Linked DNA regions of Marinobacterium aestuarii. The protein of the gene in region 1 interacts with the protein of each later gene in a pairwise test. Links are inferred from orthologs where the notes say so. Each region holds a gene or a part of one and is shown in the gene's direction. Other genes may lie near its edges.

Region 1 (11,182 bases):
CGCGTGTCACCGCCCAGACGCTGGTGCTCTGGTATGGCCCCTTTGGCCTGCTGGCCATAGGGGCGCTGGTCGTACTGGTCATGACACGCAGGCGCAAAAAAGCGCCTCGCCCGGGTGTCTCTGCGAGCTCGGAGCCGGGCCCGCTTGAGCCGGTGGAGCCTTTGTCGGACGCCGAGCGGCAGCGGTTGGATGAATTGCTTAAACAGGATGAGAAATAATGGTGGGTCTGTGGACCGGAATAGCTCTGTTGACACTCTGTGCGCTGGGCATAGTGCTGTTGCCCCTGCTGCGTGCGCGCAGGCTGCAGCAGCAGGAAGTGGCCGAGGATCGTGACCGGCAGAATATCGATATCTATCGCGAGCGCCTGTCTGAGCTGGAGGAAGAAAAGGCCCAGGGCAATCTGGCCCAGCCCGAGTTCGATGAGCTGAAGCTGGAGCTTGAGCGCAGCCTGCTGCAGGACGTGGGCGATACCGAAGCCGCGCTGCGGGTGTCGAAAATCAGTAGCATGCAGGTGATCACGGTGTCCGTGATGGCGGTGCTGCTGGTGATCAGTTCACTGGGGCTTTATGCGAAGCTTGGCAGTGCCCCGCGGCTTGAGCTGGCGCTGGAACGTCAGGCGCAGCCAGATCCGTTTGAGGGCCGTACGCCGACGCTGGAGGAAGCCCTGTCGCGACTGGAGCACGAACTGGAGGTCACGCCGGAAAATGTCGAGGGCTGGTATCTGCTGGCCACCACCTACATGGGGGCGGGGCGCTACGACGACGGCATCGCCGCCTTCAAGCAGGTGCTGGCGCGGCTGCCGCAGGATGCGCCGCAGTATATTGGTGTTATGGGACAGTACGCCCAGGCGCTGTATTTCGCCAATGGTGGCAAGATGAATGACGCGGTGCGCGAGCAGGTGGCGGCCACATTGCAGCGTAATCCCGGCGAAATAACCGCCCTGGGGCTGCTGGGCATAGATGCGTTCGAACAGCAGCGCTATGCCGAAGCCATCGATTTTTGGTCCCGGGCGCTGGCCCAGGCTGAGCCTTCCGCGGCTGAGTCACTGCGTGCCGGTATTAGTCGTGCCCAGCAGGAACTGCGGGCGCTGGGCGAGCCTGTACCTGAAGTTGCAGGCATCGAGCCTGCGGAAATTCGACTGGCGGTGCGCCTGGCCGAAGGCCTTGGCGCGACCCTGGAACCGGATCAGGCAGTCTTCATCTTCGCCCGCCCGGTAGGAGGACGCATGCCGCTGGCGGCGGTCAAGCTCAAGGTATCGGACTTGCCGCTGGAAGTGGTGCTTGATGATACCCTGGCGATGACGCCCCAGGCGCGCTTGTCTGGTGTGGATGAGGTCGAGGTTGGAGCGCGCATTTCCCTGACGGGCACACCTGAGCCCAAAGCGGGTGATCTGTTCGCGATTCTGAGTCCTGTTTCGGTGCGTGGACAGACGCAAGCGATTGATCTGGTTATTGATCAGGTTGTGGAGTAGTCGTCGCTCGGTCTATAGTTGCATCTGTTATTGCCGGGGCGACCTAGTCGCTCTGGCGAGATAAAGTAGTCGGTGGCCAGAGTTCGACTGGGCGCCAGTCAAAAAACTTTGAGATAGCAGCGGATTTATGGAGATCAGCCTCAGAGAGTGGCTTGTCGTCGGCGGTGTGATTGTCATTGCGCTGATCATCTTTGATGGCTGGCGTCGTGTGCGTGGTGGCCGCAACAGTTTGCGCATGGATATTGATCGCAAGCTGCGTGACCTGCCGGAAGAGCCCGTGGAGCCTTCGAGCAATCCTGAATTGCCTTACGGCGGTGCCAGACCCATCAGTGGCCAGGTGCCGGAGTTTGTGCCCAAGCGCAAGCCCGGTGCTGCCTATGCCGCGAAAATGGCCGCCACGGCCAAGGCTGCGGATGAGTCGGCAACGGAACCCGCTGAACGTATTGAGCCGACCTTCGGCTTTAGTGCCGAGTCTCGCCAGCAGGGGCAGCCCCGCGTGGCTGAGCCCGCGCGTGCGTCGGCGCCTGAGTCATCAGCACTCGAGCCTCAGGCCCGTGGGGCATCGGATTTCCGTGCACCGCTGCGCGCTGGCACAGAGGCCGACGGGCAGGCGGGTACAGAGTCCCGCGTCGAGCAGCGCATTGAACCCGACAGCGATGCTCAGTCTGCTGTGCAGCCCCCTGCTGCCCGGCCTTCCGTTGAGCACGCCTCTGCTAACCAGGTCGCTGTTAATCAGGCAGCGGTACCGCCGGCAGCTGCGCCACGGGCTGAAAGCCACGTCTCTTTTGATGCAGACCCCCTGTTTGACGAACCGACAGAGGAAGACTATCCGGCACCGCGCAGGGCGTCTTTTGCGGCGTTGGAGCCTGAAGCTGACGACAGTCACGCAGCAAGTGCTGATGCCAAGTTGCCTGAAGCTGCTGATGCCAAGTCTGCGGCGGGCTCTGGGCGAAATTATCCACAAAGCGCGGTACAGAAACCCGCTGAGGAAGTTCCTCAGCACGTCTCCCGGGGTTTTTCACCGGAGATGGGCGAAACCGACCCGCTGTTTGATGATCTGCCCGTAGCGCCAGCACTGGACCTGGAAAAACCGATTCCGCTGCTGATGGAGCGCAATCGTCAGCCCAAACGCGCCAGCGCTTCGGCCGAGAGTGCAGCGGGGTCGTCCAGTTCGAAAGCGCCGGCTGCGCCCCAGCAGGATTTGCTGTTCGGCAATGCACCGGAACAGCCTGAGCCAGCAGGCAGCCGTGGGCGTGCCGCCGAACCTGCAGCGCCTCAGGCGCGCACGGGCGATAGCTCGGCGGCTGCGCCGAACCCGGACAGCGTTCTGGTTATCACCGTTGTTTCCAGTGTGCCAGAGGGCTTGCCCGGTGCCTTGCTGTACAAGATCATCAGCGCCTGTGATCTGCACTTCGGTGACATGGATATTTTCCATCGCCACGAGGATGGCAGTGACACAGGGCCGGTGCAGTTCAGCATGGCCAACGCGGTCAACCCCGGCACCTTTGATCTGGCGACCATCGATGAGATGACCACCCAGGCCGTGACTTTTTTCATGTCCATGCGAGAGCCACGGGATGTGATGAATGCCTTTGAGTGCATGCTGGCGACGGCCGAGACACTGGCGCGGCATCTTGACGGTGACCTGCTGGATGAAAATCGCTCGGTGCTGCGCCCGCAGACCAAGGAACATTATCGTCAGCGCATTCGTGATTTCGAAATGCACAACCGGTCCCGCCGGGGCGGCTCGCGCGTCTGAGCCTGAGCCGCCTGCGCGCTTATAGCCGCGCTGAGCCCGCCGCTTCAGGCCCTCTCCCTGTCCCACAATTTCTTTTCAGGATGACTCTGATTCCATGTGTTCGGCTGTAACGATTGAGCAGGAGCTGCGGCAACTGCGTGATGCCCTTAATCACCATAACTACCGCTACTATGTGCTCGACGACCCCGAGTTGCCGGATGCCGAATATGATCGTCTGTTTCAGCGCCTCAAGGCACTGGAAACCGAACATCCCGAGCTGATTAGCGCAAGTTCCCCGACCCAGCGGGTTGGCGCCAGGCCGCTGTCGGCCTTTAGCCAGGTACAGCACGAAATACCGATGCTGTCGCTGGATAACGCCTTTAATGCCCAGGAACTGCGCGACTTCGTACGCCGGGTGCAGGAGCGCCTCAAGTTATCCAGCGGTGATGAGATCGCCTTTGCCTGTGAGCCCAAGCTGGATGGTATTGCCGTCAGCGTGCTCTATGAAGACGGGCTGCTGGTTAGGGCCGCGACGCGGGGAGATGGCACCACCGGTGAGGATATCACCCAGAACGTGCGCACCCTGCGCAGTGTGCCGCTGCAGCTCAATGGCACCGACTGGCCGGCGAGACTTGAAGTGCGAGGCGAAATTTACCTGCCCAAGGCCGGTTTCGACGCGCTGAATGAACGCCAGCGCGAGCGGGACGAAAAAACCTTTGTAAATCCGCGTAATGCCGCCGCCGGCAGCCTGCGTCAGCTGGATGCCCGCATTACGGCGGACAGGCCGCTGGAGATGTGCTGCTACAGCACCGGTATCGTCTCAGATGACGCAGTACTGCCTGAGGGACATTTCGAAACCCTGCAGTTGCTGCACCGCTGGGGCTTTCGTATCAATGCGCACATGCGCTTGGTACAGGGTGCCGAAGGTTGCCTGGAGTACTACGAGGATCTCGCCGCCCGGCGTGACAGCCTGAGCTACGACATTGACGGCATAGTGTTCAAGGTGAACGATCGGGCGCAGCAGGAACAGCTGGGCTTTATCTCCCGGGCGCCGCGCTGGGCCATCGCCCACAAGTTTCCCGCCCAGGAAGAAATGACCAAAGTACTGGCGGTGGAGTTTCAGGTGGGTCGCACCGGTGCGGTGACGCCGGTGGCGCGACTGGAGCCGGTGTTTGTCGGTGGTGTGACGGTCAGCAACGCCACGCTGCACAACATGGACGAAATCGCCCGTCTGGGGCTCTGTGTTGGCGATACAGTGGTGGTGCGCCGGGCAGGGGATGTGATTCCCCAGGTGGTGCAGGTGGTGACCGAGCGACGCAGCGGTGCAGAGACGCCGGTCACTGTGCCCGAGACCTGCCCCGAATGTGGCTCTCAGGTTGTGCGCAACCAGCTGGTACGCATGGTAAAGGGCAAGGAAGAGCTGGTTGATGGCACCGGCTTTCATTGCGTCGGGCGTCTCGCCTGCCGGGCGCAGCTGTCCCAGGCCATTATTCATTTTGTCTCGCGGCGCGCCCTGGATATCGACGGTCTTGGAGACAAGAGCGTTGAGCTGCTGGTCGAGCGTGAACTGGTGCGCTCACCGGCCGACCTGTACCGCCTGGGTATCAGTGATTTCATGACGCTGGAAGGCTTTGCTGAAGTCTCGTCAGCCAACCTGTACCATTCGATTCAGGCCAGCAAGCAGGTGCCATTACCGCGCTTCATTTATGCCCTGGGTATCAGCGAAGTGGGTGAAGGCACGGCGCGGGTGCTGGCACAGAATCTGGGCAGCCTGGAACGCGTCGCAGCGGCCTTGCCGCTGTTGCTGACCTGCCTGCCCGAGGTAGGGCTGGGTGTGGCGCGGGAGATCGCCGGATTCTTTGGCGATGAGCATAACCGTCAGGTGATTACGGACCTGGCGGAGCTCGGCGTAGTGCCCCAGGGCAGTGGTGAGCTGGGGGCTGTGTTGCGCGGCAGCGTAACCCTGGCTGATTTGCTGGTGAAGCTGAAGATCGACAAGGTCGGCCCGGTGATGGCCCAGCATCTGGCCCATCACTTTGGCTCGCTGCAGGCCCTGTTGCAGGCGGATGCTGCTCAGCTGGACGCCGTGCCCAAACTGTCCAAGGCTGCCTGTCTCAACCTGCGCCACAAGCTGCAGGACGCTGATTGGTGTGCGCAGGCGCGGGCCATCGAAGCGCAGCTGCTGGCGTTTGGCATGCACTGGAGCTGCGAAGCCGAGCGTGCCGATGAATCCGAGGCGGCGGCTGAACCCCTCGCCGGTCAGACATGGGTGCTGACCGGGACCCTGGAACTCATGACGCGGGATCAGGCCAAGGCTTATCTGCTATCGCTCGGCGCCAAGGTGTCGGGCAGTGTATCCGCAAAAACCGACTGTGTGGTTGCAGGTCCTGGTGCCGGCTCCAAGCTGGCAAAGGCGCAGTCACTGGCGGTCAAAGTGATTGATGAAGGAGAATTCGTTGAACAGCTCCAGCACTACGGTATTACCCATTAAACGCCTGATCCTGCTGGCTCCTGTCGTCTGGCTGGCCGGATGCGCATCTGTCACGCCCTCCTGGGCCCCCGGCTGGGCAGGCGGTAGCGAGGCTGCCACCGTCGAGACTGCTACCGTCGAGATGGCCACACCTGCAACCTGTACGCTGCTCGAACGCCAGGGCCCGCTGCGTGTGGCGCTGCAGGATACCCGGAGCAAGTGGGGGCTGGAACCTGCGGTCGCCCTGGCGCTGCTGGAGCCGCCGCTGGGAGGCGGGCGCAAGCGCCATGTGCTGCCCTTCGGCAATACCTGGGATGAGTACCGCATTGCCGAGAGTAACTGGTCGGCCACAACCGATGACATCGCGGATGCGGTGGACTTCCTCGGCTGGGGTGTGGCACGCAATCGCCAGATGCTGCAGCTGGATATCCAGCAGGTAGATGCACTTTATCTGGCCTACCGTCTGGGACCCGGTGCCTACAGCCAGGGCGTGCACAAGGGTATCTGGATCGAGAAGGAAGCCGAGCGCGTGGCGGCAAGAGCCAGACAATATAGTGACGAGCTGCAGCGTTGCCCCGAGCTGGTGGATTCCAGTCGCTGGGAATGGCGGCGACTCTGGAGCTGGTGGTGATTATTCCCCATGGTGAGTTATCGCCCGAGACTCTGGATAACCTGATCAGCGAGTTTGTCACCCGTGATGGTACCGACTACGGTGAGCAGGAAACGCCCCTGGCGAGCCGGATAGGGCAGGTGCGCCAGCTGCTGCAGCGCGGCCAGGTGGTTATACTGTTCAGCGAAAGTACAGGGCTGTGCAATATAGTGGCAAAGGACCAGCTGGAAAAATAAGCCTGTTCCGTGGTCATATTTATTGAGCGGACGCTTTCCCCTTTTTTACTCATTGCCTAAATCGGAGGCGCTATGGATCAGCTAGAGCAAATCACCCAAATGATTGCCCTGTCCATGGGCCTGGCCTGGGCCAGTGGTATCAATCTGTACGCCACCCTGCTGATGCTGGGGGTGCTGTCCAACACCGGCAATATAGTGTTGCCGCCTGGGCTCGAGGTTGTTGGCGACCCCATGGTGCTGATGGCCGCGGGCTTGATGTACTGCGTCGAGTTTTTCGCCGACAAGATACCGGGCGTCGACACCGGCTGGGATACCCTGCATACCTTTATCCGTATTCCCGCAGGCGCTGCGCTGGCGGCGGGGGCCGTGGGCGAGATTGGCCTGCCGGTGGAACTGGCCGCCGCCATTGTGGGCGGCTCGCTGGCGACTGCGACCCATGCGGCCAAGGCCGGCAGCCGGGTGCTGATCAATACCTCGCCGGAACCCTTCAGTAACTGGACGGCGTCCGTGGCTGAAGACGTGATGGTCGTCGGCGGTATCTGGGCGGCGCTGTACAACCCCTGGCTGTTTATCGCCGGTCTCATTGTATTCGTGCTGCTGCTGGTGTGGCTGCTGCCCAAGGTCTGGCGTGGCGTGAAGCGGGTGTTTCGTTTCCTGACGCGGCTCTTTGGCGGCGGTGGCGATGAGGTCGCGCCGCTGCACTCGAGTTCAGGCTCTGGTTCTAGTCCAGGCTCAAGCCGGGCCCTGCCGGGCGAACGCCCGCGCCACTGAAACAGGGAAAGAGCCGGTTGGACGAGTAAGTTAAAGGTGCAAGGTAAAAGGCGCAAGGGAGAGAAGAAAGAGCGGTCGGCTTGAGTGCTTTGAATTACGAATAACTAATCCCGAATCACGTGCCTTGCCGTTGGTTATTAGTAAATAGTAAATAGTTATTGGTAATTGGTGGGTTGGCCTTGCACGCTGATCACGAATCACGAATCACGAATCACGAATCACGAATCACGAATCACGAATCACGAATCACGAATCACGAATCACGAATCACGAATCACGAATCACGAATCACGAATCACGAATCACGAATCACGAATCACGAATCCGCTTGCTACTTTCACCTTTCACCTTTCACCTTTCACCTTTCACCTCGCCCTTTCCTCTGCCACTTCGTCCTGAATCAGGCCCAGCCTTCGATGTGAGCGCCGGTAATCAGCAGGCGTAGCAGGTCGGTGCGGGTCACAATACCGACCAGCTTGTCCTCTGTATCGACGATGGGCATAGCGCCCAGATCAAACTCGACAAAACTTGCCGCCAGGTGCGATGCATCGGTTTGGGGGGATGCTGCCAGCAGGTGGCGGCCATGAATGGCGGCGACCGGGCTTTGCGGTGGCAGCGCCGTCTGGTGCAAATCCCGGCTGCTGAGCATGGCCAGCGGGCGCTGTTCGGCCGAGATGATAACCAGGTGTTCAATATGCAGACGCCGCATGCGCTCGCGGGCTTCGCCTATGGGGGTGTCGGGGCTTATGTGCTGCACCGGGCTTGTCATTATCTGGGCGGCTAGCAGCTGCGGTGCCTTGCGCTGTGCAGCGGTGTCTTCAGCGGATTTCTCACTGGCTGCATAGGCGCGCTGGGCGGGCTGCTGTGTCGATCGGGTGCCTGTCTGGGTCTTGTTGCGCTGAGCCGAGTCCGGCAGTTTGAAACGCTCGGCTTCGGTTTCCACGCGCTGTTCTTCCCCGGCAGCGGCATGGGTGGCCTTGATAGGTTCGATGCTGTCGACGCCGCCGGGCTTGAACAGCGCCCGCACCGGGGTCTGGATCCGGTACCCCTGATCGTAGATGACAAGTGCCATATTGCCTCCTCGCGGTAGCTGCGGTGTGGCTGAGAGCCCCGGTCCTCGGGCGGACGATTCATCCTCAGAGTGGGTTTCCACCATTCACCACTTCCCACTATATCGACCCGCGGATCAGATTCTTGATGATAAAGCGTGCCGGGCTTAGCGCCTCGGTGAGGGTGCGTCCCAGTGGCAGCGGTTCATTGCAGATCAGGCTCGCCAGCAGTTCGCCGCCAATGGGGCAGGTCAACAGCCCTTTGGAGCCGTGGCCGACACTCACATAGAGTCCGGGGTAATGGCAGGGTTCAGTGTCGAAGCGCCACTTTCGGTCCTGGCGCAGGCGCGCATAGTCTTCTGTGAAACGCTCGGCATCGGGCGCGGGTCCGACGATGGGCAGATAGTCCGGCGTGGAGCAGCGAAACGCCACCCGGCCCTGCAGCGGCTGTTGTGCCAGTGCTGCACCCAGGGCCGGCAGGGTTTTGCTCAGGGTGGCGAGGTTGCTCTGGTGATCCTGGTCGCGGATATCGGTATCGCTGTCGTGCAGGTCGAAGGTGGCGCCAAAGCAGTAAGTCCCGTTCATGGCGGGCGGAATATAGCCATCGCCGCAAACCACGGTCCGCAGCGCAGGTTCTGTCGCCGGCGCCGGGGCTTCACTGACCTGGCCGCGAATGGACTTGAGCGGCAGCTGGGCGAGGGGAGGCAGTGCCTTGGCGGCCCCTGCGGTGGCAACGATGACCGCCGCGGCCAGATAGCGCTCGCCGCTGTCGCATAGGGCCTGCCAGCGCTGCGCGTCCTGCTGATATTCCAATGCCTCTACAGTCACCTCGGTTTCAAGGCTGATCAGCGGATGCTGCAGCAGCGCCTGGCACAGGTCCACCGGCGATACCCAGCCGGCAGTGGGGAAAAACAGGCCGCTGTGGGGCGTGTCGCTGCCTGCCAGTGAGCTGGCCTCGGCGGCGCTGACCCCATGCACCAGAGTCGTGGGGTAAGCACCGGCGTCGAGCAGTTGACCCTGGCGATTGGCTTCCTTGTCGCTCTGAGCCAGTTGCAGCAGTCCGCAGGCCTGCCAGCTGTGTGCTGGCAGTAACCCTTCTGCGCTCAGCTGTTGCAATAGATGGCGGCTGTAGTCGAGCCCGGTGCTGTGCAGCAACCCCTGTTTGGTCGGGCGCACCGGCAGTTTGGCGTAGAGCGCGCCCTGTCGATTGCCGGACCCGCCATTGGCCGCCTGGCCGCTGCCTTCCAGTACTCGGACCGGGATGCCCCGGCGGGCCAGCGCGTAGGCCGCACAGCAGCCGGCCAGACCTGCGCCCAGGATCAGCACGGACTCTGGCCTTGGGCGAGGCCTGGGGCGATCAAACCAGGGGCTGATGGATGTGCGGGCAGGCGGGTTGTCAGGGGCAAAGTGGCCGCTATGGATGCCGCTTAGCATCTGGCCTGAGCGATCAAGCCCCGCTGCTTGGTTGATATCAAAGCCTGCTGTCGCAAGGCCCTGCTGCACACAGCTCTCGGTGCGAGCGGCGGCCAGTGTGGTGCCGCTGTGACTCAGGCGCGCGACCTGCTCAAACAGCGCCTCGGACCAGAGATCCGGGTTTGTGGCAGGTGAAAAACCATCGAGAAACCATGCATCCACGGGGCCTTCGAACTCGGCAAGGCCCTGGGTGGCATCGGCGAATATGAGCGTCAGGCTGATGCGGCCCTTATCGAACTCCAGGCGGTGAAATCCCTCCAGCAGGGGCGGGTACTGCGCGGTCAGCTGCGTGGCGGCGCTGGCGAATTCCGGCCAGTGCCCGAGGCCGCGGCTAAGATCCTGCAGCGTTAAGGGGTATTTCTCCAGCGCGATGTAGTTCAGCCGGGCGTTGTGTGGTGCCTGTTGCAGCCAGAGCGCCCGCGTGACGAGAAAGTTGAGTCCGCTGCCAAAGCCGGTTTCGGCAATGCTGAAATGAGGCTGTGTGAGGGCCGCGAAGCGCGGGCCAAGCCGGTTGCCATCCACGAAAATATGGCGGGCTTCAGTCGGGCCCGTGTCGCTGTTGAAATAGTCCTCATCGAAGCGGGTGGACCGCGCCCTGGGCAGTTTCCAGTCGATGACGGCGTGCTGAAGTTGAGTCACAGTATTTGGGTCACGGGTTTGCTGAATCCGGTTCGGGGTTCTTGGCAGCGGCGGCGCAGGTTTAGCACTAACTCACGGCTACCCGCAATCCGCTTGTGGCTGCTATGATACCTGCTTTGCGAAATTCCGAGCACAAGGGCGTAAAGAATGTTGGACTTGGATAACATCAGGATCTGTGTGTTGGGTCTGGGTTACGTAGGGCTGCCACTGGCGGTCGAATTTGGGAAGCAATTCGAGACCGTCGGTTTTGATATCAATCGCGGGCGGGTCGATGAGCTGCGCAGCGGGAAGGACAGTACCCTTGAGGTCGAACCCGAGGAGCTGCGCACCGCCAGTAAATTGGGCTTCAGTGCGGACCTGGCGGATGTGGCACAGTGCAATGTCTTTATCGTCACAGTGCCAACGCCCGTCGATGAAAGCAAGCAGCCGGATCTGTCGCCTCTGCGCCGCGCCAGCCAGGCGATAGGCTCAGTCCTGAAGCCAGGCTCCGTCGTCATTTATGAATCCACCGTTTATCCCGGTGCGACCGAAGAGGTCTGCGTGCCCGAGCTGGAAACGGCATCCGGCATGACCTTCAACCAGGATTTCTTCGTCGGTTACAGCCCCGAACGCATCAACCCTGGTGACAAGCAGCACCGCCTTCCCAGTATCGTCAAGGTCACCTCGGGCTCCACGCCTGCGGTCGCTGACTTTGTCGACGATCTGTATCGCCGCGTTATTACCGC
Region 2 (11,259 bases), 360 kb from region 1 along the record:
AGCCACTGCCGCCGCGCGCTGGACGCCGGTGCCAGCCCAGATGAAATCCGCCACGCCATATTGCTGCTGACCAGCACCCTGGGGTTTCCCGCCATGATGGCTGCACTGAGCTGGGTAGAAGACGTGCTCAACGCGGACTAACGCGCCAGCATCCCACCGATATGTCAGAGCGGCTCTTGTTCCCCCTTATGAAGCCGGCGAGCACTGAGACCATGCGGCGAATTGGCCCGAAGGGACGCGACAGGGACTGTCGCGTCTGCGATGAGGTGCATGGATGTACCTTCAGCGGAGCCCGCCGCAGGGGCTCAGAGCGCAGCGGAAAGGCTTCATCGGGGCGTGCTTTCTTTGGATACTTTCTTTGCACGAGAAAAGAAAGTATCGCGCCAGCAAGGCGCAATAGAGACTGTCAAACACCCTCGAAGTGCCCGCCAGCGCTGCAGATCCAAGCTCCAAGCTCCAAGCTCCAAGCTCCAAGACATGCTGGGTTATCCATTTCATTGAACTGAGCTGTTACCCCTCTCATTGTTAAATGAGCCAGGTGGTTCGCAGCAGTGAGTATTGACGGACAGACTCCCAGAATCGCCTCCCGCATCAAGGGGCTAAAACAACAGTGCATCCGCGAACAGGATCACCACCAGGTAACGTAGCCCCTTGCCGATACCCACCAGCACCACGAAGTAACTCAGCCGCACTCGCATGATGCCACCGATAAAGGTCAGCGCATCACCGCCGATCGGCAGCCAGGCAAACAGCAGGCTCCAGACGCCAAAGCGCTGAAACCAGCGCTGCGCCCGCTCCAGCTCCCGTGCCTTGAGGGGAAACCAGCGCCGCTCGCGATAATGCAGCATATACTGCCCCAGCCACCAGTTGAGCACCGCGCCCAGGGTATTGCCCGAGGTGGCAACCAGCCACAGCCAGGCCCAGTTGCCTGGTTGTTCGGACAGCAGAATTGCCAGATAAACCTCGGAGTAAAACGGCAGAATGGTGGCAGCAGCGAATGCGCCGCCAAACAGCAACAGATATTCAGTCATAATCCATCAGGGTCAGTCATCAAGGGATTCGGGCTCGCTCAGTCGCGCACAGTCTATCAGATAGCGAAACAGCCGCCGCTGCCCCGCCAGATAGGACAGATATTCCGGATGCCACTGCACCCCCAGAATCAACCGCCCCTGTTCGCACTCCACCGCCTGGACAAAGTTGTCCAGATCCCGCGCGGCGACCACCAGCCCCTGCCCCAGCCGATCGATGGCCTGGTGATGCAGACTGTTGATGGACCAGCGTTCACGTCCCAGCACCCGGCTCAGCACACCCCTGTGCGCACTCAGCGCCGTCTTGCGCGGCAAGGGTGTGCGGAAGTTTGAGGTCTGGCAGCGCAGACCGCGAATATCGCCATGCAGCGAGCCCCCCAGCACCACATTGATCAGCTGGGCGCCGCGACAGATACCCAGCAACGGCAAGCGAGTCTGCAGGGCGTGTTCAATCATTTCTATTTCAAAGCGATCCCGCTCAGGGTCGATCGGCGCTCGGCCGTCATCATGCCCGCCGTACAGCGTCGGATCTATGTCATCCCCGCCGCCGATAACCAGGCCCTGCAGACGGTCGTGACTGTGCTGCTGATAACGGGATGGTGTCAGGCGCAGTGCCTGCCCACCGGCCAGCCAGATCGCCAGACTGCTGGCCCACCAGGCGAAGGCAAGTCCGCCATCCGGGCCTGTAACCCCTATGAGGGGTCGGCCAGCCACAGCTCCACCTTTTCAGACCAGGGTGCTATCCAGTCCGGCAGCGCCCGCTGCCGGTGAACCAGATAATCTCGGCACAGTGCGTCCAACCGCGCGGGGGCCTGTACCAGTGCTTCCACCTGCTGCCAGTCCTGCCAGGCATCCAGCAGGCGCCACTGGGGATTGTCGATATCGGAATTGGGCAGACGGTAATGCAGCGTGGGCCTTGCATTGACCTTTTCATCCGGCACCGCAGCCTTCACCGCTGCCGGATCAAGCCAGGCCAGCAGCGGCAGCATGTCGAGCGCCCGGTTTCGCGTCGGGTTCAGGGCCAGATAATCGCGGATCAGGCCGTCCTGGTCCGGCCAGTAGTCGCTCTGCAGTACCTGCTCGCAATACTCCCGCGAAAAGGGCTGAATAAAGGGGCTCAGGCGTCGTACCAGTGCCGTCTGCTCCCGCGCACCCAGCCAGTCATGCAGGCACAGATAGGCCTTGAGATAACGCACCAGGGTGTGGCTATCCAGCGCCGGCAGTTCGGGGTTGAAGTGCACCCCGAAGGCATAACGGGCGGCACCGTGGGTGCCCAGGGCACCGGCCTCGCGCAATGATTGCACCAGGCTTTCCAGCACCTCCAGGCGGGAAAAGGGAATCGGCGGACAGACGATTTCAAAGGGCACCAGGTTGCTGGCTACGGCCGCCAGCGCCTCAGTGGCCAGGTTCTCCAGTTCGCTGCTGTGACCGTGGCTCTGTTCGCGACCGAGCTTTTTGAGATAGCGCAGGTCCAGCTCCAGACTGAAGCGGCCAAATTCGGTGCCCGCCACGCGCTGCTCACACACCGAGACCCGTTCGACCCGCCCACCGAAGGTAGCCTGAATACAGCGGGCTATATCGTCCAGCTCTATACCGGCCAGCTCGATCTCGACGCCGACGCGCCGCTCCTGGCCCTCACGGGTGAAGTTATGCGCAGGCGTCATAAGAGCACCCACGCGCTTGTGCATGACAGGACATCCTTAAACACCGCTGCGCCTCAGGCCCCGGACCAGGGTTTGGATATACGTCGGAAGAAGCCCTTGCCGCAGGTCTGGCAATCCTCGATGCGAGAGGTTTCAGTCAGTTCCTGAGTCGCGCCACAGTTCAGGCAGGCCAGAGTTCCCACTGTGGCAATTTCGCCACTGAGATAGTCATCTTCGCCGTGGGACAGGCGTTCCCGCAGCGCTTCCTGATCGATGCGGGTCCGATCCGCCAGACCCATCAGCAGCTCACCCAGACGATGCTCCAGAATATTCAGATCAAAATGCAGCCAGGCCGCGATGCCGGCACCGGTTTCATGGGCATAGTAGCCCAGGCGCTTGAGATCACGTTTGAGATAAGCCGTGAGCAGATCCATCTCGTCACGGGTCATTTCTTCGGCGGCCAGCTCCAGCTTGGCTGCTTCCTCTATGCGTTCCTGCAAATAATCCCAGGAACGGATCTCGGCGTTCTCAAGATCGGCCAGTAACCGTTTAAGAATACGGTCGTAGGCCGTGGTGGCCTTGTCGTGTTGCTGTTCCTGCTTGCGGGGATCATCAGTCATATCGTCTCCTAGACCGGGCGCATTCCACTGTTGATGGAGTAGCTTCTATTGTATGCTATGCCGCATGTCACGAACTTTCCATTGAACCAATAGCCGGCATTTCCAGATGCCGGTTTTATTGTCAGAGAATGTCGATTCCTAAATCCATGAACGAACAATACCAGCCCGGGGACATCGAGTCCCAGACCCAGGCATACTGGGATGAGCACGATAGCTTTCGCAGCGACGAAGACCTCACCAAAGAAAAATTCTACTGCCTGTCGATGTTTCCGTATCCCAGCGGTCGTCTGCATATGGGGCACGTGCGCAATTACACCATTGGTGATGTCGTCTCGCGCTACCAGCGCATGCAGGGCAAGAATGTCCTACAGCCCATGGGCTGGGACGCTTTCGGCCTGCCGGCTGAAAACGCCGCGATCAAAAATAATGTCGCACCGGGCAAGTGGACCTACGAAAACATCAGCTACATGCGCAACCAGTTGCAGCAGATGGGGTTTGGTTACGACTGGAGCCGCGAAATCGCCACCTGCCACCCGGAATACTACCGCTGGGAGCAATGGTTCTTTACCCGGCTGATGGCCAAGGGCATGGTCTACAAAAAGGAATCCGAGGTTAACTGGGATCCGGTCGACCAGACGGTACTGGCCAACGAACAGGTGATCGACGGCCGCGGCTGGCGCTCCGGCGCTCTGGTTGAGCGCAAAAAAATTCCGCAGTGGTTCCTGAAAATCACCGACTACGCCGACCAGTTGCTGGACGATCTCGACAAGCTGGAACACTGGCCGGAACAGGTGCGTACCCAGCAGCGCAACTGGATCGGACGCTCCCAGGGCGTGGAGCTGAAGTTTCAGGTCGCGGGCAATGGTGAACTGGAAGTCTTCACCACCCGCCCGGATACCCTGATGGGTGTCACCTATGTGGCCGTAGCGCCGCAGCATCCGCTGGCGCTGCAAGCCGCCGAGAAGAACCCGGCGCTGGCCGCCTTCCTGGAAGACTGCAAGCACACCAAGGTGGCCGAGGCGGATCTGGCCACCATGGAGAAAAAAGGCATGGCGCTGGGTCTGGAAGCAACCCACCCGCTGACCGGTGAAAAGGTACCGGTCTGGACCGCCAACTTCGTACTGATGGACTACGGTTCGGGTGCCGTGATGGCGGTACCGGCCCACGACCAGCGCGACTGGGAGTTTGCCCACAAGTACGGCCTGCCGCTGCGCCAGGTTATCAAGCCGCTGGATCCCGCCACCCCGATCGATATCGAGCGCGAAGCCTTCACCGACAAGGGCGTGCTGATCAATTCCGGCGACTTCTCCGAGCTCGAATTCGAGCTGGCCTTCAAGGCCATCGCCAAGGAACTCGAGCGCAAGGGCAAGGGCCGCACCACCATCAATTATCGCCTGCGCGACTGGGGTGTCTCCCGTCAGCGCTACTGGGGCACGCCCATTCCGGTGATCAACTGCCCGTCCTGCGGCCCGCTGCCGGTGCCGGAAGACCAGTTGCCGGTGGTGCTGCCGGAAGATGTCGACTTTGACGGCGTCGGCTCGCCGATCAAGAAAATGGACAGCTTCATCCAGACAACCTGCCCCGGTTGTGGCGGTGCGGCCGAGCGTGAAACCGATACCTTCGATACCTTTATGGAATCGAGCTGGTACTACGCCCGCTATGCCTGCGCCCGCAGCGACAACGCCATGCTGGATCCCGAACAGGCCAACTACTGGCTGCCGGTGGATCAGTACATAGGCGGCATCGAACACGCCATCCTGCACCTGCTGTATTCGCGCTTCTTCCACAAGCTGATGCGCGACGAAGGCCTGGTCCAATCCGATGAGCCCTTCACCCGCCTGCTGTGCCAGGGCATGGTGCTGGCCGATACCTACTACCGCGAAGACGAAAAGGGCGGCAAGATCTGGATCGCGCCCACCGATGTCGACACCGAAACCGACGACAAGGGCCGCATCATCAGCGCGCGCCTGAAGGCCGACGGTCTGCCGGTGGAACAGGCTGGCGTTTCGAAGATGTCCAAGTCCAAGAACAACGGCATAGATCCGCAGGTCATGATCAACAAGTACGGTGCCGACACCGTGCGCCTGTTCATGATGTTTGCCGCCCCGCCCGAGCAGTCTCTGGAATGGTCCGACTCCGGGGTTGAAGGCGCACACCGCTTCCTCAAGCGCTTGTGGAAACAGGTACACGACCACCTGCAGCAGGGCCAGGACGTGGCCGCGCTGGATACCGCCAGCCTCAGCAACGAGCAGCGCGACCTGCGGCGCAAGGTGCACGAGACCATCGCCAAGGTCAGCGACGATATCGAGCGTCGCCAGACGTTCAACACCGCCATTGCCGCCGTGATGGAACTGTCCAACAGCATCGGACGCTTTGTCGATGTCAGCGAACAGGGCCGTGCCATCACCCGGGAAGCCGTACTGGCGGCTACCCAGTTGCTGTCACCCATAGTGCCGCACATTACCCACCACCTCTGGCAGCAGCTCACCGGCAGCAACGACCTGCTGCACACGCCCTGGCCACAGGTGGATGAAAGCGCCCTGGTGCGTGCATCGCTGGAAATGGTAGTACAGGTCAACGGCAAGATGCGCGCCAAAATCAGTGTCGCCGCCGATGCCGATGAAGATGTGATTCTGCACACCGCCCTGGCGGACGAAAATGTGCGCAAGCACATGGCCGACAAGCAGCTGCGCAAGAAAATTGTAGTGCCGGGTAAACTGGTCAATATCGTTGTAGGCTAAGGACGGGAGAAGGCAATGACTGTGCAATTGAGGCTGATACTGCTGATCGCAACCCTGCTGTTAAGCAGCTGTGGCTTTCAGTTGCGCGGCAGCGCCGAAGTCCCGGTCGCGATGCGCGAACTGGCGCTGCAAATGCCTGCTGGGCGCAGCGCTCTGCGACTCGAACTGAGCCGCACGCTGCGCAGCAACGGCATCGAACTGGCCGCCGTCGCACCCTACACCCTGGAAATTCTCGACGAGAAACAGGGCCGCCGTGTCGCCTCACTGGATGAACGCGTCAAGGCCGACGAATACGAATTGCGCACCGAAGTGCGCTTCCAGATCACCCAGGGCGAACGCTTCCTGATAGCGCCGACCGCGGTACGCACCGAACGGGTCTATACCTACGACGCCGATGCCATTACCGCCAAGAATGCCCAGGAAGCCCTGCTGCGCCGCGAAATGCAGCAGGATATTTCGCGCCAGATCCTGCGTCTGTATATCGCCGCCGGTCAGCCATGAAGCTGAAGCCGGAACAGCTCGGCGCCCGCCTGAAACAGGCTGTGGCGCCGGTCTATCTGGTCACCGGTGACGAACCCCTGCTGGCCGAGGAAAGCTGCGACCTGCTGCGCAAGACATTCCTCGAGCAGGGCTTTACCGAACGCGAAGTCCTGCACGTCGATGGCAGCTTCAAGTGGGAATACCTGCTTGAATGTGCCAGCGCCCTGTCACTCTTTGCCGAACGCAAGATCATCGAACTGCGTCTGGGCAGCCAAAAGCTGAACAAGAACGCCAGCGAGATGCTGCAGCACTATCTGGTCAACCCTGCGCCCGACAACGTACTGCTGATCACGGCCGACAAGCTCGATGCCGGTGCCAAAAAAAGTGCCTGGCTCAAGGCCGTCGACAAGAGCGGCGTGATCGTCGAACTCTGGCCGGTGGAGCCTGCCCAGCTGCCTGAATGGATCCGCCGCCGTGCGGTACAGATGGACATGCGCCTGGACGACAGCGCGGTGGAAGTTCTGTGTCAGCGAGTGGAAGGCAACCTGCTGGCGGCGCGCCAGGAAATGAGCAAGCTACAGCTACTCTACCCCAACAAAACCCTGAGTGCGGACGACGTTATTGATGCCGTCTCGGACAGTTCGCGCTTCGATATCTTCGGCCTGACCGATGCCGCCCTGGGCGCTCAGCCCCAGCGTGTCACCCGCATTATCCAGGTACTGCGTCAGGAAGGCACCGAACCCGCCGTGGTGCTCTGGGCCCTGGCCCGGGAGATACGCACCCTGCATGCCGTACAGCGCGGTCTGCAACAGGGAACCGGCTTCGACAACCTGTGCCAGCAGCAGCGCCTGTTCGGCAAGCGCAAGCAACTGGTACGCAGCACCACCAAACGCCTGTCGCCTGCGACACTCGAAAACCTGTTGCAGCAGGCCGCCGAGGTGGATCGACTGATCAAGGGCGCCCGCGCCGGAGACCCCTGGCTCACCCTCACCTCGATTCTGCTACACCTGGCCGGTACCGCCCTGCCGCTGGATGCCACCGGCTAACCCATTGCCACCCCGCGTTATTCATTCGAATACCCCCATAGCCAATCCCCATATTCCGTGCCTTTTCCCGCGCTTTGCCCTGCCTTTGCAGCGGTGATTATCCGCTGATCAAAAAACAGCCTGTTTCCCGTCCACCCCGTGCGGCAGCACTTAACCCAGTTACCCATAAGTTACGCACAGGTCTACCCCGAAAAACTGTGGATAAACTTAAAAATCCTAATCGGAAAAGTTTCCGAATGGGCTTGACAGCGAACCTTTGACCAGCCCGTTTTTCTGCACATATACACAGCGCAAGTTGCTGAAAAACTGACTTTTTTGTCGTTCAAAAAACGCACGCATCAGGCAATACGCCGGCTCTGCGCTGTTGTGGATGGGTACTCATACCTTATGCACAATCTTATACACAGTATTCGGGGATAAGATTACAGACCGGCGCCCGCTCAGAGTTTTCCAGTACAGTAATCTTGTCCACACACAGGCCCGATCAACAGCCAGGGTGTATAACTAATTAGGATCCAGACGTTCATTAGCTTGGGAGTACTCCATGCCCGCCGCCGCCCGAATTACCCACATAGCCCTGCACGTTACCGACATGGCTGCCTGCGTTGCCTTCTACCGTCAGTTCTGTGGCATGCAGCTGATCCACGAACGCCACAGCCATACGCAGACCATCAGCTGGATGGCCGAACCCGGGCGTGAGCGTGACTTTATTTTCGTACTGATGAATGGTGGTCAGGATCTGCGGCTACCGGACAACGACTACCGTCATTTCGGCTTCGCGCTGAAGAGCCGTGACGCCGTCGACGACATTGCGCAGCAGGCGGCCGATGCCGGCTGTCTGGTCTGGGCACCAAGGGACGAACCCTTCCCGGTGGGCTACTACTGTGGTCTGCGCGATCCTAACGGCAACTATGTTGAGTTCAGCTACGGCCAGCCACTGGGACCCGGGGCAGAAGACTTTGACAGGCTGCAGGAGGGCAGCCCCAACTGAATCTCTTGCTGCCCTTGCCGGGGCCCAACAAAGGAGTACGTTACGCAGGTGCAAAACCTGTACAGTTAACAGGTTATCAGGCGATTTATGCCGACATCTTTCAAAGGAAGAGGCCTATGTGGTTAAGAACCAGCTGTGATCTGACCTTCGACATTACGGTGCCAACACCCTTTGTACTGATGCTGCGTCCCCGCAGCGGTGCCCAGCAATGGATTGCCAGCGAACAATACAAACTGGTCCCCAGTGTGCCTGTGTTCGAATTCACCGATAACTACGGCAATCTGTGCCAGCGCCTGATTGCCCCACCCGGCGCCTTTGGCATTCATACCGCAGCCGAGGTCATGACGTCGGACCATATAGACCGCGCCCCCCGCGCCCGCTTCGTCGAAATACAGAACCTGCCCGAGTCCGCACTCAACTACCTGCTGCCCAGTCGCTATTGTGAATCAGACCGTTTTAGCCAGATGGCCAACAGTATCACCGCAGGCTACGCACTGGGCTACGATCAGGTGGCCGCGATCGAAGCCTGGTTGCGCGACACTATTGCCTATGAGCCCGGCAGCAGCGATATCCAGATTTCGGCGACCGAGGTTAACACGCGGGGATATGGCGTATGCCGTGATCTGGCACACCTGGGCATTGCGCTCTGTCGCAGCCTGAGCATCCCTGCGCGCATGGTGGTAGGCTACTTGCATAATCTGGAGCCCATGGATCTGCACGCCTGGTTCGAGGCTTATGTCGCCGATCGCTGGTATACCTTTGATGCCACCCAGGCCCAGCTGCACGGCGGCTACGTTGCCATCGGCTATGGCCGGGATGCCGCCGATGTCGCCGTCTACAACCAGTTTGGTCCGGCACTCTATCCCCGGCAACAGCAGGTGCAGGTGCAGCAGATTGATGAACAGGGATATGCCCACGGAGGCTGATCCTGCTCAACAGCTGAACGCCAGCAACAGAAGTTGCCTGATTAACCTCGCTCAGCACCCACTTCGGGATTACATTATGCAGCGCTACAAGATCGTGCATCACACCTACTACAACTTCTCCGACGAGGTCTCGCTGGGCGAACACACACTGCTGCTGCGACCGCGCGAAGACCATGAACTGCGCATCCAGGCGTTTTCCCTCGACATCAGCCCGGCGGCCACGCTGCTGTGGCACCGCGACGTGGAAGACAATTCCGTCGCCCTGGCCAGTTTCAGCCAGCCCTGCCGCCAGCTGGTCGTCAAAAGCGAAGTTATTATTCAGCAATACAACGAAGCCCCTCTGGATTTCCTGGTGTCGGACTACGCACTGAGCTACCCGTTCAGCTACCAGCCCAATGACGAACCTATGCTGGCGCCCTACCATACGCTACCCGATGTACACACCAGCGCCCTGCTGCGCGCCTGGATCGGCAACTTCTGGCAAGCAGGAGAGAATATCCAGACCTACAGCCTGCTGCAGCGCATCGCCGAGCATATTTACCAGACTCTGAGTTATCGCGTGCGCGAAGAACCCGGCGTACAGAGCGCCCGCCAGACGCTGGAATACGGCACCGGTTCCTGCCGCGACTTCGCCGTGCTCTTTATGGAAGCCGCCCGCTACCTTGGACTGGCGGCCCGCTTTGTCAGCGGTTACCTGCACGCAATACTGTCTGCGGACAGCAACGGCGCCACCCATGCCTGGGCCGAAGTCTATTTGCCCGGCGCCGGCTGGAAGGGGTTTGACCCCACCATCGGCAAGATCGCCGGCACCGACCATATCGCCGTCGCCGTCGCCCGCCTGCCCCATGCGATCCCCCCCATCGCAGGCTCCTACCGCGGCAGCGCCACCGCCACCCTGGATGTCGGTGTCTGGGTAACCAAAGTTTAGGGTCGGCGGGTGATCTGGCGTTCAAAAAAGCCCGCAAGTCCCCTAACAGGCTGTTGGAAAGCATTAGCGAGGCAGCTAGCGCAATAAATGAGGGAGCTTATGGCTTTACTCACCAGGGCATTAACCGAAAGGAAGCAGAAGCTCATGACCAACGACCTTATCAATTAAGTCATAAGGGACTTTGTACTGTTTTCCCTTGTACTTGACGAGCGCATATTCAAAGCACATTTTTATAATGGTGCATTCAATAATATTAGCGCCATCGGTTATACGAACGATATTGTAGGTATGCAGTTTAAGGGCCATTATAAATCCTGTTTTTTAGTATGACCTTTCACATTCCATCCAAACTGAACGAAGCAGCTTAGTGGCCCCGGCAAGCCATTCCAATGGCTGCGGCAGAGGTCTTTGCGGCCCGACCGCCAGACTCGGTGAAAAGCCCCCACTTTAGGCGCTAACTTAGAAGCGATCGACGCGATAGGGTTGCGGATCAATTGGCGGCGCCTCCCCCGACATCATGCTGACCACCAGCTCTGCGCTGATTGCCGCCTGGGTCAGGCCCAGGTGCTGGTTGCCGAAGGCGAACCACAACCGCTCGTGCAGCGGGTGCCGGTCGATCACCGGCAGCGAATCCGGCAGCGTGGGGCGGTGTCCCATCCATTCCCGTGTCTTGAGCGCCGGATCCGCCAGTGCCGGCAGCAGCGCCTGACTGTGATGACGCAACACCCGGAAACGGCGTGCGAAGGGCTTGAGTTTGAGGCCGCCGAGCTCGGTAAAGCCGACTGCGCGCAGACCGGAGTCCAGCGGACTCATGACGAAACGCCGCTCCGCCGACCCGATCGGCCTGTTGAGCCCC

Evidence for each region.
Region 2: the proteins of ligA (region 1) and leuS interact in binary tests that used the Escherichia coli proteins (3 or more experiments, as listed by UniProt). The link is inferred for Marinobacterium aestuarii from one-to-one orthologs.

The regions. Positions count from the first base shown.
Region 1 is NZ_CP015839.1:980,840-992,021, forward strand. What follows is about bases 2,983-6,012. They hold ligA (NAD-dependent DNA ligase LigA), read left to right. Parts: upstream 2,983-3,324; coding sequence 3,325-5,700; downstream 5,701-6,012. Other genes in these bases: zipA (cell division protein ZipA), read left to right, coding at 2,983-3,230; A8C75_RS04325 (transglycosylase SLT domain-containing protein), read left to right, coding at 5,666-6,012. In the rest of the region: A8C75_RS04305 (cytochrome c-type biogenesis protein), read left to right, coding at 1-218; c-type cytochrome biogenesis protein CcmI, read left to right, coding at 218-1,471; more of zipA, read left to right, coding at 1,599-2,982; more of A8C75_RS04325, read left to right, coding at 6,013-6,310; A8C75_RS04330 (YheU family protein), read left to right, coding at 6,283-6,525; A8C75_RS04335 (DUF4126 domain-containing protein), read left to right, coding at 6,598-7,296; A8C75_RS04340 (CBS domain-containing protein), read right to left, coding at 7,697-8,368; mnmC (bifunctional tRNA (5-methylaminomethyl-2-thiouridine)(34)-methyltransferase MnmC2/FAD-dependent 5-carboxymethylaminomethyl-2-thiouridine(34) oxidoreductase MnmC1), read right to left, coding at 8,466-10,457; Vi polysaccharide biosynthesis UDP-N-acetylglucosamine C-6 dehydrogenase TviB, read left to right, coding at 10,605-11,182. UniProt on the Escherichia coli protein: DNA ligase that catalyzes the formation of phosphodiester linkages between 5'-phosphoryl and 3'-hydroxyl groups in double-stranded DNA using NAD as a coenzyme and as the energy source for the reaction.
Region 2 is NZ_CP015839.1:615,510-626,768, reverse strand. Bases 3,128-6,234 are described here. They hold leuS (leucine--tRNA ligase), read left to right. Parts: upstream 3,128-3,437; coding sequence 3,438-6,032; downstream 6,033-6,234. Other genes in these bases: A8C75_RS02685 (LPS-assembly lipoprotein LptE), read left to right, coding at 6,048-6,234; A8C75_RS02695 (zinc ribbon-containing protein), read right to left, coding at 3,128-3,291. Outside these bases: A8C75_RS02715 (carboxymuconolactone decarboxylase family protein), read left to right, coding at 1-141; A8C75_RS02710 (YqaA family protein), read right to left, coding at 600-1,031; A8C75_RS02705 (gamma-glutamyl-gamma-aminobutyrate hydrolase family protein), read right to left, coding at 1,044-1,742; A8C75_RS02700 (amidoligase family protein), read right to left, coding at 1,721-2,716; more of A8C75_RS02695, read right to left, coding at 2,746-3,127; more of A8C75_RS02685, read left to right, coding at 6,235-6,533; holA (DNA polymerase III subunit delta), read left to right, coding at 6,530-7,558; A8C75_RS02675 (VOC family protein), read left to right, coding at 8,103-8,549; A8C75_RS02670 (transglutaminase-like domain-containing protein), read left to right, coding at 8,666-9,475; A8C75_RS02665 (transglutaminase family protein), read left to right, coding at 9,552-10,403; A8C75_RS02655 (NAD(P)/FAD-dependent oxidoreductase), read right to left, coding at 10,863-11,259.